3 regions of the Mesorhizobium sp. M2E.F.Ca.ET.209.01.1.1 genome follow, and region 1 is predicted to be linked to each of the others. Evidence: riboswitches for the same ligand, from Rfam matches in the RefSeq annotation. Region 1 holds a riboswitch; each other region holds the start of a gene.

Region 1 (4,705 bases):
TTGTCTTCGCTGTCGCGATGATGGTGGGCGTCGCGATCACGCTCGGTATCGTCGTGCTGCTGGCGGTGATATTCGTAGCGGATCGGTTGCAGCGCTGGAGCGGCTTGGATCGAGCGCGGCCGGTGTGGCGACCTTTCTGGAGATCGGCACCGGGCTGATTCTGGTCGGCGCGGCACTGCATCAGATCTTCGGGTAGTGGTGCGCGTCAGCCGAAGCTGTGACCACGCGTTTCCTGGAATTGCTTCAGGCCGTGCGGCTGCGCGGCGCGCCGAAGATTGCCCAACTTGCGGCGGCGAGCGCCGCCACCGTGACCAGCAGCACCGCCAGGCTGGGCAGGTGGAAGACAATGTCTTGCCATCTGGGCTCGATAACCGCGCCGGTGCTGAAGGCCTCGCCGCTGTATTGGCACAGGATCCAGGACGCGCCGCTGCGCACCATGTCGGCGTCGATGTCGGAGATCAGCGCCTTCGCCTCGCGTTCGGCCGCTGGCATCGTCGCCATATAGGCGAGCAGCGCCTTGGCGGTGGCGAGATAGGCGTGGCTGCATTCGTTGAGGGGGCTTTCCTCGTCGCCGAGGCTTCCCGGCATCAGGCCCCACAGACAATAGGTGAATTGCAGATTGCCGTGATTGTAGAGCCGCCGGAAGGCCGGGTCGGTCACGGTCTGGCGCTGGGCGAGGTCGATGATCTGACCACGGTAATGCGCGATCACCGCCATCTGGCCATGCGTGAGGCTGGGGATCTGGATGCCGGGGGGAGGCGGGGCGGATGAGCCGCTATGCGCCTGCGCCGATGCCGCCAGTGAGACCAGCAGGGCTGTCGCCACGAAAAAATTGGCCGCCAGGGCGAGAAACCGTGGCGGCCAACGCATGGGAGTTCAAGCGTAGCGGCGGGCAGGGCCGCGCTGGTCGCGCACCGCGACCACGCGCTCGGCAACCGCGCCGAAGCCGAGCCCGACGACGGTCCATAGCACCAGCTGGATGCCGAGCGAGGCGACGCGGAACTGCCACAGCACCGTCGCCGAGAAGTTTTCCGGCACTTCGTTGATGTCGGGCAGGGCCGCCTTCACCAGCGCGAAGACGACGAGGAAGGCGAGCCCAGCCACGATCGAGGCGTTCCAGGCGCCAAGCCGGGTCCACAGCCGTTGCGCCAGGCCGACCGCCGCCACCATCGCCGCGATCGAGATGACGATCATGATGAAGAACAATTCGGTGCGGTAGGCGATGGTTTCGGGATTGCCGACCGCGGGCGGGTTCGCCGGATATTTGAGGCTCGGCACCACGATAACGGCGAGGAAGCCGAGCAGCGCCAGCAGCGCCGAGGTGCCGCGCGGACCGAGCGAGCCCAACCGGCCATAGGCATAGGCAAAGACCAGCGAGAACAACCCGCCAAGGGCCGCGCCATAGACCAGCACGCCGGTTGCGAGACCGATGCCGGCTTGAACGGCGCGGCTGACCATCTCGGGTTCCGGCGCCTCGCCGGCCGCCTGGGCCTGCTGTTCCTCAAAGGCGATCGCCTTGTCGACCGGCGGCTCGCCATAGACGCGGGCGAAGGCAAACGCCAGAATCCCCGCCACCAGCCCGACAAGCATGCCGCGCAGCAAGAGTTTTCCGACCATGTCAGAGTCCCTTCAAGCAATTCCCGGAAAAATTCGAAGCGTTTTTCCGTTCGGAATTGCGTTAGACCAAAACTCAGAACGGCTCAGCGATGCCGAACCGCTCCAGAGCAATTCCAGGAAAAGTGTGCAACGGTTTTCCGTCCGGAATTGCGTCAGACCAAAACCTGGGACGGTTCAGCCTTCCCCGAACCGCTCCTAGTGGCAGGGGAAGCCGAGCAGGTGGCGGCCGTCATGCACGAATTCGTGCACCGCCGTGCCACGGATCAGCGACGTCGCGCCTTCTTCCGCGCCAACGAAATAGATCATCAGCATCAGCATCAGGCCGGCGAAGATCGCCCAAGGCAGAAGCTCGCGAACCGGAATCGCAACCGGACCGTAGCTGGGGGCGAAGGTGGTGTCGGACATATTGAGCTCCCTTGGGATACTGCGTCCCGTTGATCCAACTATGCTGCGGAATAAGGCCTGACTCTCGGCTGGTGCCGATCACAGTGGCGCGACCGTGCCGGACTCGCACCGGCTTCCAATCCCGTATAGCGCTAAAACACTTGTCAGCACTTCGTTCGCCTGTCAACGACATGTAATGGCCAACGCGGCTTCGCGCGGCCGAAATTCACTGGACCACGGAGTTTTGGGATGTTCGCCCGCCTGACGATGATCGCAAGCGGCGCGACGCAAGCCACGCGCAAGGGCCGCTTCCCGAAGGACGAGGCGCCGGAGCCCAGCGCCTTCGACCGCGCCGGCGCGGTCGCGTCGTCGCTGCGCCGGGCCGACCGCGTCTGGACAAGTCCGGCGCTTGCCGCGCGCAGGACGGCCGAGGCGCTCGGCCTTGACGCGGCGGTCGAGCCGCTGCTTGCCGAGCAGGATTTTGGCCGCTGGGCCGGCAAAAGCTTCGAGGCGATGCAGGCTGAGGACCCGGAAGGCATGGCGGCTTGGTTCTCCGATCCCGACGCAGCACCCCATGGCGGCGAATCGCTTGCCGCGGTGGCCCGGCGGGGTGCTGCGCTGATGGAGCGGCTGGCCGGCGAGAGCGGCCACACCATCGCGCTCACCCATGCCGTGCCGATCCGCGCCGCGATCTTGCATGTGCTGGGCGCGCCGCTCTCCTCGGTCTGGAAGATCGACATCGAGCCGCTGTCGCTCACCGAGTTCCGCAGCGACGGCCGCCGGTGGGTGCTGCATGCGAGCGGGGTTGCCGTCGGCTGAACTGTCGGTTCTTCACATACGCGGATTCTGTCAAGCTTCGACAACCGTGCGGAGGCATATCAAGGCTCGTCGTTTCAGCGATCGCTAACGGAACGGAAACACCTCGCTGTTATGGTGCCGCCCGTGGCGAGGAGAGCCTTGCCTTAGGAGCCGTCGGAAATGGCCAATTATCCCGAGACCGAGCGCCGTCTTCATGCGCGCGAATTCGTGCTCAAGGAAGCCACGATCATTGCCGGGGCCGTCAGGATCGGCTGCTCGGTCAGGAACCAGCACGAGCAGGGCGCGGAATTGCGCGTCGCCGCCGATACGCAGATCCCGGAGCGCTTCCTGCTCGAGGTCCCAGCCGACGATACGACCTATCGCGCCTTGGTGCGGTGGCGGCGCAACGACCGCATCGGCGTGGCGCTCTACAGCAACGCGCCGAAGGACTGACGCGCGGCCCGCCGCTCAGCAATTCGTGACTTGATCCTGCCCGCGCGGCGTGCAACCCGGCACATGGGGAACGCAACCGTGGCGCGTGCGTTCATGAGGGCCGATCAACTGGGACTTCACGCATGAGCAGGACAGCCGTTTGGGTGGCGCTGATCGCTATCGTTCTCGTGGGCCTCTATTTGTTGCAGGCCAATGGCCTGATCAAATTCTGATGCGGCGGGGCGCGGCGCCCTTCGCCGGGTCAGCAGCAGCGGCTTTCTCCGCAGCACGGCTTGCCCGCAACCGCCTGTTCCTTCAGCCAGCGGTCACGCGGCTTGCAGCTCGCCGGCCGCGGCGAAAGCTCGACCTCGATGGCGCCGCCAACGACGCTTGGCTGGGCCGCCCGGTGCAGTTCCATCGGGCGGACGCCGTCGCTGACCTCGAAGGTCAGTTTCGCCGATTGGTCGAGGGCCACGTGATCCGAGACCTTGCGGATGATCGCCGCGAATTTGCCGGCCGGCATATGGACCGGCCCGCCTTCGTCCACGTCCCATAGCTGAACGAAGATCTCCGACCAGGATTCGGGATTCGCCTCGCAATCCAGCGCCGAGAACTGCCCGGCCTTCACCTCGGTGACATGATAGCCTGCTTTAACCGGCCGCCCGTCATAGCGGAAAACAAGCGGCCTGTCCTTGTAATCGGCCAGCGCGCTCAGCAGGTCGCCGATGGTCAGGTCGGAGGGATCGATCGGGTTGGCGTTTTTATGATTGTCAGAAGACAGCATGTCGGCTATTCCTCATTTCAACATTTCAAGGATTATTGAAATATGGATGAACGTCAAGCCCTGATCGCCTTTGGCGCGCTGTCGCAGGAGACGCGCCTGCGCCTGCTGCGCCTGTTGGTCGTCGCCGGGCCGGATGGAATCGCCGCCGGTTCGCTCGCCGAACAGGTCGAGGTCTCGCCCTCCAATGTCAGCTTCCACCTCAAGGAACTGGAACGGTCCGGCCTCGTCACCGCACGGCGCGATGCCCGCTCGATCGTCTACAGCGCCGAATACGACGCGCTGTCCGGGCTGATCCGGTTCCTGATGGAGGATTGCTGCTCGGGCCGCCCGGAAATCTGCGCGCCGGCGCTTGCCGCATCTTGCTGCGCGCCGGGCGAGGGGACCCGGCAATGACCGTCACGCTCCTTGCCCGACCCAGGGTCAACCGATGAACGCTTTCGATCTCTCGCGCCGGTTCGTCGCCGAAGCCCTGGGCACTGGTCTGCTGGTGGCGACGGTTGTCGGTTCCGGCATCATGGCCGAGACGCTGACGCATGACACCGCGCTGGCGCTGCTCGGCAACACGCTCGCGACCGGCGCCATGCTGGTGGTGTTGATCACCATCCTCGGGCCGATCTCCGGCGCGCATTTCAATCCCGCCGTGTCGCTGGTGTTCTGTCTCAACCGGTCGCTGCCCGCCCGCGATCTCCT
Region 2 (4,705 bases), on a different contig from region 1:
TCGTCCTCCCCCACCGGCCTGCCGGTGTTGGGGTCGATAATGCCCTTGGGCTTCGGCGCGACGAGGGTGCCTGAACTGTCGTTCAATCCCATTCCAGCGCTCCTTTTTTCCATTCATAGGCAAAGCCGATGGTCAGCACCGCCAAAAACACCATCATCGACCAGAAGCCGAGCATGCCGAGCTTGGAGAAGGACACCGCCCACGGGAACAGGAAGGCGACCTCGAGATCGAAGATGATGAACAGGATCGACACCAAATAGAAGCGGATGTCGAACTTCATGCGGGCGTCATCGAACGAGTTGAACCCGCATTCATAGGCGGAAAGCTTTTCCGGATCGGGATTGCGATACGCCACCAGGAAGGGGGCTATGATGAGCGCCAAACCCACGACCATCGCCACGGCGATGAACAGGACGATGGGCAGATATGAACTCAGGAGTGCGCTCATGCGGCGGCTTTCCTTCGGCGGGGCAGTTCACTTTGATTACAGCAACGAACTCTGATGCGGAAGCGTGACAGTTTAACCGCTGAACCGTTTTAAGAGGCCCATGCTGCAACGCGGCGAGGGTTAGCGCAGCGGTTTCGGTGACGCAAGTCAAACCTTGTTCAAATCGCGACCCTGGACGCCTTATCGGAAGAAACTGGTCCGATCCGCTCCTGTTTGATTTCCTTCACTTTTTACTCCACTTTTCTCTCCTGACATATCTCCCGCCATTTGCCTGCTAGCATGGCCGGAATCACCGGCTAAGAATCCAACGGACGATCGGGGCAAGGACAGCTTGATGAAGGAGAAAATCTCGCTCGCCATGGCGAGGCGCATCGCGCTTGGATCACAGGGGTTCAACGACCCTCGTCCCGGAGGGGTTCCGGATCGCCGGCATCTTGCGCGTGTGCTTTCGCGAACCGGCCTGTTGCAGATCGATTCCGTCAGTGCGGTGGTGCGCGCTCATTATATGCCGCTCTATTCGCGTCTCGGCCCCTACCCGCTTGCGCTGCTCGACAATGCCGCGGTGGGCCGCAAGCGCGCGGTCTTTGAATATTGGGCGCATGAGGCCTCGTTCCTACCCGTCGAGACCTATCCCTTGATGCGCTGGCGCATGCAGCGCGCCGAGCAGGGCGACGAGATGTATCTCGGCCTCGCCAAATGGGGCCGCGAACGCAAGGCGATGATCGACGAGATCTATAAGGAGGTGGCCGATCGCGGGCCGATCGCCGCCTCCGATATCGAAGGCCACAAGGGCAATGGCGGCTGGTGGGGCTGGAGCGAGGCCAAGCATGCTTTCGAATGGCTGTTCTGGGCCGGACGCATCACCACCGCCTACCGGCGCGGCTTCGAACGCTATTACGATCTGCCCGAGCGCGTTTTGCCGCAGGCGGTGCTCGACCTGCCGGTGCCCTCGGTCGAGGACGCGCATCGCGAATTGCTGCGCATTTCCGCCCGTGCCCACGGCATCGCCACCTATGGCGACCTTCGCGACTATTTTCGCCTGGCGCCGGGCGACACCAAGGACCGCATCGAGGAACTGGTCGAAGCCGGCGAATTGCTGCCGGTCAAGGTCGAAGGCTGGGACAAGACAGCCTATCTTCATAAGGACGCGCGCATCCCGCGCCGGATCGACGCGCGCGCCCTGCTCGCCCCCTTCGATCCCGTGGTTTTCGAACGCACGCGCACCGAAAAGCTCTTCAATTTCCGTTACCGAATCGAGATCTACACGCCGGCCGAAAAGCGCCAATACGGCTACTACGTGTTGCCCTTTCTGCTCGGCGACCGCATCGTCGCCCGCGTCGACCTCCGCGCCGACCGCCCGGCCAGCGTGCTACGCGTCCATGCAGCCTATGCCGAGGCTGACGCGCCACCGGAGACGGCAGCCCAGCTCTACGAAGAGTTGAAGCAGATGCAGGGCTGGCTTGGCCTGGAGGCGATCGAAGTGACGCCGGCCGGCGACCTCGGACCGGCGCTGGCCGACATCGCGGTGTCGTAGCCACGCGTTGACAGGCGCCTAGCCGTAAGCCTAAATCCTGACCCAGACGGTCTTCTCCCGGCAAAGGGAGGAGCCAAGAGGGAATGCGGTGCGGAGTTGAAAAATTCCAAATCCGCGGCTGTCCCCGCAACTGTAAGCGACGAGCCCCGGCCGAAAACCACTGGGATGTTCCCGGGAAGGCGGCATTCAAGGCGACGACCCGCGAGCCAGGAGACCTGCCGTCTGAGACTTTAAGTATCCGAATGCCCGGCGGGTTTTCCGGGCAAGGAGCCTGGTTTTGGATCGCAACGGCAGCTTCTCGGCAAATATCGCGGACATTTCGTCCGAGCCCGACGCTTTGGCTGGCGTGACCGTCATCGTCTGCTCGTCCTGCCGCGACGAGACCGGCTCGGACGCCCATCCGCGCGCCGGCGCGCTGCTGGCCGAAGACACACGCTGTGCCGCATCGGGCGAAAACATCCGCATCCGCACCGTCGAATGCCTTGGCAATTGCAAGCGCCGGCTGAGCGCGGCGCTGCTGCGCGACGGCTGCTGGAGCTACGTCTTCGGCGATCTGGAGACGACCAGCGGCGCCGACCTCGTCGCCGGCGCAAAGCTCTTCGCCACTTCGACCGACGGCCTCATCCCCTGGCGCGGCCGGCCCGATTCCCTCAAACGCGGCCTGGTTGCCCGCATCCCTCCCCTCGACATGAAGGACTAACCATGAACGCTTCCGTTTCCCGCGTGCCCTGCACCGTCGTCACCGGCTTCCTCGGCGCCGGCAAGACGACGCTGATCCGCAACTTGCTGGAAAACGCCAAGGGCAAGCGGCTGGCGATCATCGTCAACGAATTCGGCGATGTCGGTATCGACGGCGAGATCCTGAAGGGCTGTGGCGTCGACACCTGCCCGGAGGAAAACATTGTCGAGCTCGCCAATGGCTGCATCTGCTGCACCGTCGCCGACGATTTCGTGCCGGCGCTCGACCAAATCCTGTCCCGCACGCCGAAAGTCGACCACATCCTGATCGAGACCTCCGGCCTCGCTCTGCCGAAGCCGCTGGTCCAGGCCTTCCAATGGCCCACGGTGAAGAGCCGCGTCACGGTCGACGGCGTCGTCGCCGTGGTCGACGGCCCGGCACTGGCCGACGGCCGCGTGGCCTCCGACATGGATGCCCTCCAGGCGCAGCGCGCGGCGGACGTGACGCTCGACCATGACGATCCGGTCGAGGAGGTCTTCGAGGACCAGATCGCCTGCGCCGACCTGATCATCCTGTCGAAGAGCGATTTGATGGATGCGGCGGGCTCTGAGCGCGCGAATGCCGTCATCGGCGAACACGTCGCGCGCGCCGTGAAAGTCGTACCGACCGCGCAGGGCAAGGTCGATCCGTCCGTGCTGCTCGGCCTCGGCCTTGCCGTCGAGGACGATATCGAGAACCGCAAGACCCATCACGACGACGAGCTCGACCATGAGCATGACGATTTCGACTCCTTCGTCATCGATATCCCGTCGATCGCCAATCCGGACGAACTGGCCAAGCGCGTCGCTGTAGCCGCCGAGCAGGAGAACGTGCTGCGCGTCAAAGGCTTCGTCGAGGTCGGCGGCAAGCCGATGCGGCTCCTGCTCCAGGCTGTCGGCCCGCGCGTCAATCACTATTACGACCGTGCCTGGACCGCCGAGGACGACCGCCGCTCGCGGCTCGTCGTCATCGGCCTCAAGGGGCTGAACCGCCCGGCAATCGAGCGTATCCTCGCCGGCTGAGGGAAATCCGGGCTGCGATGCATATCCTCGCCACCACATCCGCTTCGCTCGACGATCTCGCCGAGCCTGTCGACCTCAGGCAGACGCCTGCGGATGTCGTGGCGCTGTCCTTCACCGACAGCGATCTCGCCGGCCTCGCCGCCGCCTGGAAGGCCGATGCGGAGCGGCTGCCCTCGATGCGGCTGGCGGCGCTGCGCGATCTCCGCCACCCGATGTCGGTCGACCTGTGGATCGACAGCGTCGCCCGCCATGCCAAGGTAATCCTCGTCCGCATCCTCGGCGGTTACGACTGGTGGCGCTACGGCTGCGACCAGCTCGCCGCGATGGCGCGCGAGCGCGGCATCAAGCTGGCGCTGCTGCCCGGCGAAAGCCATGACGAGGACCAGCGGCTGATCGAAGCCTCGACCCTGCCGCGCGCGGAGTTGGACGCCCTGCTCGGCTATTTCCGCGAAGGCGGCCCGGCAAACATGGCGGCGCTGGTGCAAAGGCTGGCAAGGCTTGCGGGATCGGATGCGGCGGTGGCCGAGGCAGTGAGCGTGCCGAAGGCGGGGTTTTATCAGCCTGGGCTAGGCGTTGTAGAGAACCCTATCTTATCGAGCGTTGGCGATCCTTCGCCCCCCTCTCTGTCCTGCCGGACAGAGAGGGGGGCGAAGGAACTCGGCGCTGGCAGCCTCGGCACCCCCATTGTTCCCATCCTCTTCTACCGCTCGATGCTGCTGGCCGCCGACGTGGCGCCCATCGACACGCTGGTGGAAGCGCTCCGCCAACATGGCCTGGCTCCGGCGCCGATCTTCGTCTCCAGCCTGAAAGACCCAGCATCCCTGGCCTTCGTCGAAGCCGCCCTCGCCTCGCTGCACCCCGCAGCCATCGTCACCGCCACCGCCTTTGCCTCCGGCGCGGAACCGGGCGCCGAAACCCTGTTCGACCGTGCCGGCGTGCCGGTCTTCCAGGTCATCGTCGCCACGACGCGGCGCGAGGTCTGG
Region 3 (4,705 bases), on a different contig from region 1:
GCCGCAGGCGGATCGCCGAACCGGTCGCGCCATGCTCGACCGGGCGGACAGGCGGCTCCGTCGAGCGCTGCAGCAGGAATGCAGCTGAGCCGAGCGCTAAAAGGACCGTGCTGACTACCATGCCGGCTTCGGGGAACAGCGCGGCGCTCAAGCCCACCGACAGCGAGGCGCCGGCGACATAAACCAGTTCGTCGGCCGCCGATTCGAAGGCGAAGGCGGTGTTCAACTCCGGCCGGTCGCGAAAAATCTCGGTCCAGCGCGCCCTGACCAGGGCAGGAACGCTGGGCACGGTGGCGGCAAGCAGCGCCGACCCGAACAAGGTCCAGGCCGGCCAGTGCTGATTGGCCGCCACGATCAAGGTCGCGAAGGCAAGCACCGAGACAAGCGTCATGGGTGCCGCGATCGCCGTCTGGCCGCGCCGGTCCACCAGCCGCGACACCTGCGGCGAAAGGAAAGCATTGACCAGCGCGTAGGTGGCCGAGACCGCGCCGGCCAGCCAGTATTCGCCATGCGTCTGCGACAGCATCGCGACGATACCGATCGGCGCCATGGCGATCGGCAGGCGCGCGATGAAGGCGGCGGCGGCGAAGCCTTTCGTGCCGGGAGCCCGAAAGATGTCCGCATAGGGGTTTCGCATGATCCTGCTCCTCGACAAGAGTACATAACATAATTACATACGCTGCGTATAAATGTGAGATAGTTCATACGTCGCGTATGTCAATTGGCATACGACGCGTATGTGAATAGGGCCAGGGCATGCACAGACCGCGCAGGGAGATGATCGCCGAGACGCGCGCCAAGCTGATCGCGGCCGCCCGCCATGCCTTCGGCACGATCGGCTATGCCGAGGCCTCGATGGACGATTTCACTGCCTCGGCCGGCCTGACGCGCGGCGCGCTCTACCATCATTTCGGCGACAAGAAGGGGCTGCTGCAGGCGGTGATCGCCGAGATCGACGGCGAGATGGCCTTGCGGGTGAACGAGGTGGCGTCGAAGGCGCCGACCCGCTGGCAGCATTTCGTCGACGAATGCACCACCTATATCGAGATGGCGCTGGAGCCGGAAATCCAGCGTATCATGTTCCGCGACGGCCCGGCTGTGCTCGGCGATCCGGCACAGTGGCCGAACGCCAACGCCTGCATCGCCTCGATGACCGGGCATCTGACCGCGTTGCAGGGGGAAGGGGTTGTCGTCGCCGATGTCGATCCCGAGACAGTTGCGCGGCTAATCAACGGCGCCAGCAGCCAGGCAGCGCAGCGCATCGCCAATTCCAAGGATCCCGAAGCCACCTCGAAGAAGGTGATTGCGGCCTTCAAGCAACTGCTCGAAGGCCTGCGCAAGAAGCCTTGAGGGCACGCTTGGGTAACCAAGCCACCACGTTGTGCACCGGTTTCGGGCCGGTGCAACCCTGCCGCGGTTGACAATAGCCGGGGCGAGCGCATCCTCCTGCGCCAACTCTTAGGGCGTGGAGAGTCGGGGCATGTGGGACTTCAGCATCGCCAGGTCGGTGTCCATCATGATGCGGACATGGCCGTTTATCGTCTTTCGCATGATCGTCTATTTCGGCATCACGGTCGCCTACATCATGGCGACCGGCACGGGTGCCAGTGTCGGCTACGGCGTCGGCCATATCTCGACCGATCCGGACGGCCCGATGTCCTTCGCGCTGTGGGGCGGCGTGGTCGGCTTCGGCGTCGTGTCGATCGCCGTCTACTGGATCCGCGAATACATCCTTTATGTGTTGAAAGCGGGTCATATCGCCGTCATGGTGCATCTGATCGACGGCCATGACGTTCCTGACGGCCAGGGCCAGATCGCCTATGCCAAGGAAGTGGTCACCCAGCGCTTTGCCGAGGCCAACGTCCTTTTCGTCGTCGACCAGCTGGTCAAGGGCGCCATCCGCGCCATCACAGGCCTGATCGGCGGCATCGCCGCCTTCCTGCCCATTCCCGGCCTGAGCGGTATCGTCAGCTTCATCAACACGGTGATCCGCCTGTCTCTGACCTATGTCGACGAGATCATCCTCGGCTACAACATCCGCATCAATTCGAACTCGCCCTTCGAGACGGCGCGGCAAGGCGTCGTGCTCTACGCGCAGAATGGCAAGCACATGGTCAAGAACGCCATCTGGCTGGCGGTGATCATGTGGGGCGTATCCTTCGTTATCTTCCTGTTGATGCTGGCGCCCGCGGCCGCGATCCTGTGGGTCATGCCGGGACAGCTTGCCGGCTGGGCCTTCGTGCTCGCCATCGTCTTTGCCTGGGCCTTCAAGGCCGCCTTCATCGAGCCTTTCGCCATCGCATCGCTGATGCAGGTCTATTTCGAAACCATTGAAGGCCAGACGCCCAATCCCGAATGGGATCGCCGGCTGGCTGAGGCCTCGTCCAAATTCAGGGAACTGCGCGACAAGGCGCTGGGCTCCTTCGGCGGCGGCTCGCGCTGGGATACGCCCCGGGCGGCTTGATCACGGCCTTGGCTGGCGACCTAGCCTTTCAATCGCCGATTTGAGCGGCGCCTCGCCGGCGCCGCGGAACGTCTCGCTCATCACCAGTTCCGGCAGCGGCAGGCGCTTGCCCCAGCCATGCGCTTCGAGGTCCGGCTTCGGCGCGAATTCCGAGACGCGGCCGACGCACAGATAGGCGATCGGCGTGACATGTTCGGGGATCGCGAGAAGCCGCTTCAATGCCTCGGTCTCGATGATACTCACCCAACCGACGCCGACGCCCTCGGCTCGCGCCGCCAGCCAGAAATTCTGCACCGCGCAGACTGTGCTGTAGAGATCCATCTCCGGATTGTGCCAGCGCCCGAGCGGCGAGTGCTTCGAGCGCTGCCGGTCGCAGGTGATGCAGAGGTTGAGCGCGCTTTCGCAAATCCCTTCGAGCTTCAGCTTGCGGTAGAGCGCCTGCCGCTCCGCCTCGATCGCCGGCAACTCCTGCTCGCGCGCGGCGAGGAACAGGTCGCGCACTTGTCTGCGCCGCTCGGCATCGCGGATGACGATGAAGTTCCACGGCTGCATATAGCCGACCGACGGCGCATGATGCGCGGCGGTGAGAAGCCGCGCCAGCACACAGTCATCGAGATCGTCGGCCGTGAAATGGCTGCGCACGTCACGCCTGGTGAACATTGCCCGATAGACCGCGTCGCGCGCCAATTGGTCGAAGTCGTCGCCGCTCGCGGCGATCGCTGCTGCCGTCATCGCTTTTCCCCTTGCGACAAGCAGTCCCCCGCCTGACCAAGCGGAAGACCATGTCTGCCGGGCCGGTCTTCTGGCTCGGGATCGTCCCGCTCCGGCGCCTTCCCGTCATGGACAGTGGCGTTTGCCGGCGCGGTCCCCCTCACAGCGTTGGGCACGCCACGGAGTTCAACCGTGTTCCCGATTCTCCCGCGTCGCGGGCACCAGGCAGCGGAATGACCTTATCGCGAAGTTCGGCACCCGCCAATGGCGCGCACGACATGGGCTGGCGCAATTTCCCCAGCCATTCGGCTTTTCAAACATGGTCATTACGGCCGCAGGTGCCTAGATTAGGCGCCATGGCCACCCGTCTCTACACGCACCCGATCTTCCTCGAACACCTCACGCCGCCCGGCCACCCCGAGCGGCCCGACCGCCTGCGCGCCATCGAACGCGTGCTGGACGACGAGGCGTTCTCGGCGCTCGACCGCGTCAAGGCGCCAGAAGGCGATGAGAAAACCATCCTCTATGCGCATCCCGAGAACTTCGTCGAGCGCGTGCGCGCGGTGATCCCTCAGAGGGGCATCGTCTCGATCGATGCCGACACCAGCGCCAGCCCGAAAAGCTGGCAGGCGGCGGTGACAGCGATCGGCGCGGCCAATGCCGCCGTCGACGACGTCTTCGAGGGCCGCGCCTCTAATGTCTTCGTCGCCGCGCGTCCGCCGGGACATCACGCCGAAAAGACCACCGCGATGGGGTTCTGCCTGTTCAATACGGCAGCCATCGCCGCCCGCCACGCGCAGAAGAAGCACCAGGCCGAGCGCGTCGCCATCGTCGATTGGGACGTCCATCACGGCAACGGGACGCAGGACATCTTTTGGGACGACCCGTCGGTGCTCTATTGCTCGACGCATCAGATGCCGCTCTACCCAGGCACCGGGGCGAAGAGCGAGACCGGCGCCGGCAACATCGTCAACGCGCCGCTCGCGCCTCGGACCGGCAGCGACCTGTTCCGTGACGCTTTCCTGTCGCGCGTGCTGCCGTCCATTGATGCCTTCGCGCCGGATTTGATCATCATTTCCGCCGGCTTCGATGCGCACCACCGCGATCCGCTGGCCGAGATCAACCTGACCGAGGATGATTTCGACTGGGCGACCGGCCAATTGATGGAGCGCGCCGGCCGCCACAGCGGCAACAGGCTCGTCAGCCTGCTGGAAGGCGGCTACGATCTGCAGGGACTGGCATTTTCAGTCGCCGCCCATGTCGGGCGGCTGATGAAGGGATAGGGTATGGCAGTGGAAGGCAATGAGGACGTCAAGGCGATGAGCTTCGAGCAGGCGCTCGACGCGCTGGAGAAGATCGTCGACGATCTGGAGCGCGGCGACGTCCCGCTCGACCAGTCGATCAAGATCTATGAGCGCGGCGAGGCGCTGAAGGCACATTGCGACCGGCTCTTGAAGGCGGCCGAGGACAAGGTCGAGAAGATCAGGCTGTCGCGCGACGGCAAGCCGGTCGGAACGGAGCCGCTCGACG

Evidence for each region. Region 1 has a riboswitch for cobalamin ahead of EN852_RS11430 (CbtB domain-containing protein). Riboswitches for the same ligand answer to the same signal wherever they lie in the genome.
Region 2: another riboswitch for cobalamin. It lies ahead of EN852_RS06700 (DUF1636 family protein); the one in region 1 lies ahead of EN852_RS11430 (CbtB domain-containing protein).
Region 3: another riboswitch for cobalamin. It lies ahead of bluB (5,6-dimethylbenzimidazole synthase); the one in region 1 lies ahead of EN852_RS11430 (CbtB domain-containing protein).

The regions. Positions count from the first base shown of each region.
Region 1 covers NZ_SADP02000004.1:452,607-457,311, reverse strand. Annotated here, with positions in the region: gene EN852_RS11445 (sulfite exporter TauE/SafE family protein) at 1-158, shown strand, start outside; gene EN852_RS11440 (hypothetical protein) at 244-870, opposite strand; gene EN852_RS11435 (CbtA family protein) at 877-1,617, opposite strand; gene EN852_RS11430 (CbtB domain-containing protein) at 1,813-2,022, opposite strand; adenosylcobalamin (AdoCbl) riboswitch at 2,024-2,166, opposite strand; gene EN852_RS11425 (histidine phosphatase family protein) at 2,251-2,820, shown strand; gene EN852_RS11420 (PilZ domain-containing protein) at 2,980-3,252, shown strand; gene EN852_RS11415 (DUF6428 family protein) at 3,494-4,015, opposite strand; gene EN852_RS11410 (metalloregulator ArsR/SmtB family transcription factor) at 4,058-4,408, shown strand; gene EN852_RS11405 (MIP/aquaporin family protein) at 4,443-4,705, shown strand, end outside.
Region 2 covers NZ_SADP02000003.1:102,083-106,787, reverse strand. Annotated here, with positions in the region: gene EN852_RS06715 (NADH-quinone oxidoreductase subunit B) at 1-92, opposite strand, end outside; gene EN852_RS06710 (NADH-quinone oxidoreductase subunit A) at 83-448, opposite strand; gene EN852_RS06705 (winged helix-turn-helix domain-containing protein) at 783-1,982, shown strand; cobalamin riboswitch at 2,013-2,220, shown strand; gene EN852_RS06700 (DUF1636 family protein) at 2,260-2,682, shown strand; gene cobW (cobalamin biosynthesis protein CobW) at 2,685-3,722, shown strand; gene cobN (cobaltochelatase subunit CobN) at 3,740-4,705, shown strand, end outside.
Region 3 covers NZ_SADP02000002.1:431,760-436,464, forward strand. Annotated here, with positions in the region: gene EN852_RS05505 (MFS transporter) at 1-637, opposite strand, end outside; gene EN852_RS05510 (TetR/AcrR family transcriptional regulator) at 757-1,350, shown strand; gene EN852_RS05515 (hypothetical protein) at 1,481-2,464, shown strand; gene bluB (5,6-dimethylbenzimidazole synthase) at 2,465-3,196, opposite strand; cobalamin riboswitch at 3,239-3,416, opposite strand; gene EN852_RS05525 (histone deacetylase family protein) at 3,532-4,458, shown strand; gene EN852_RS05530 (exodeoxyribonuclease VII small subunit) at 4,462-4,705, shown strand, end outside.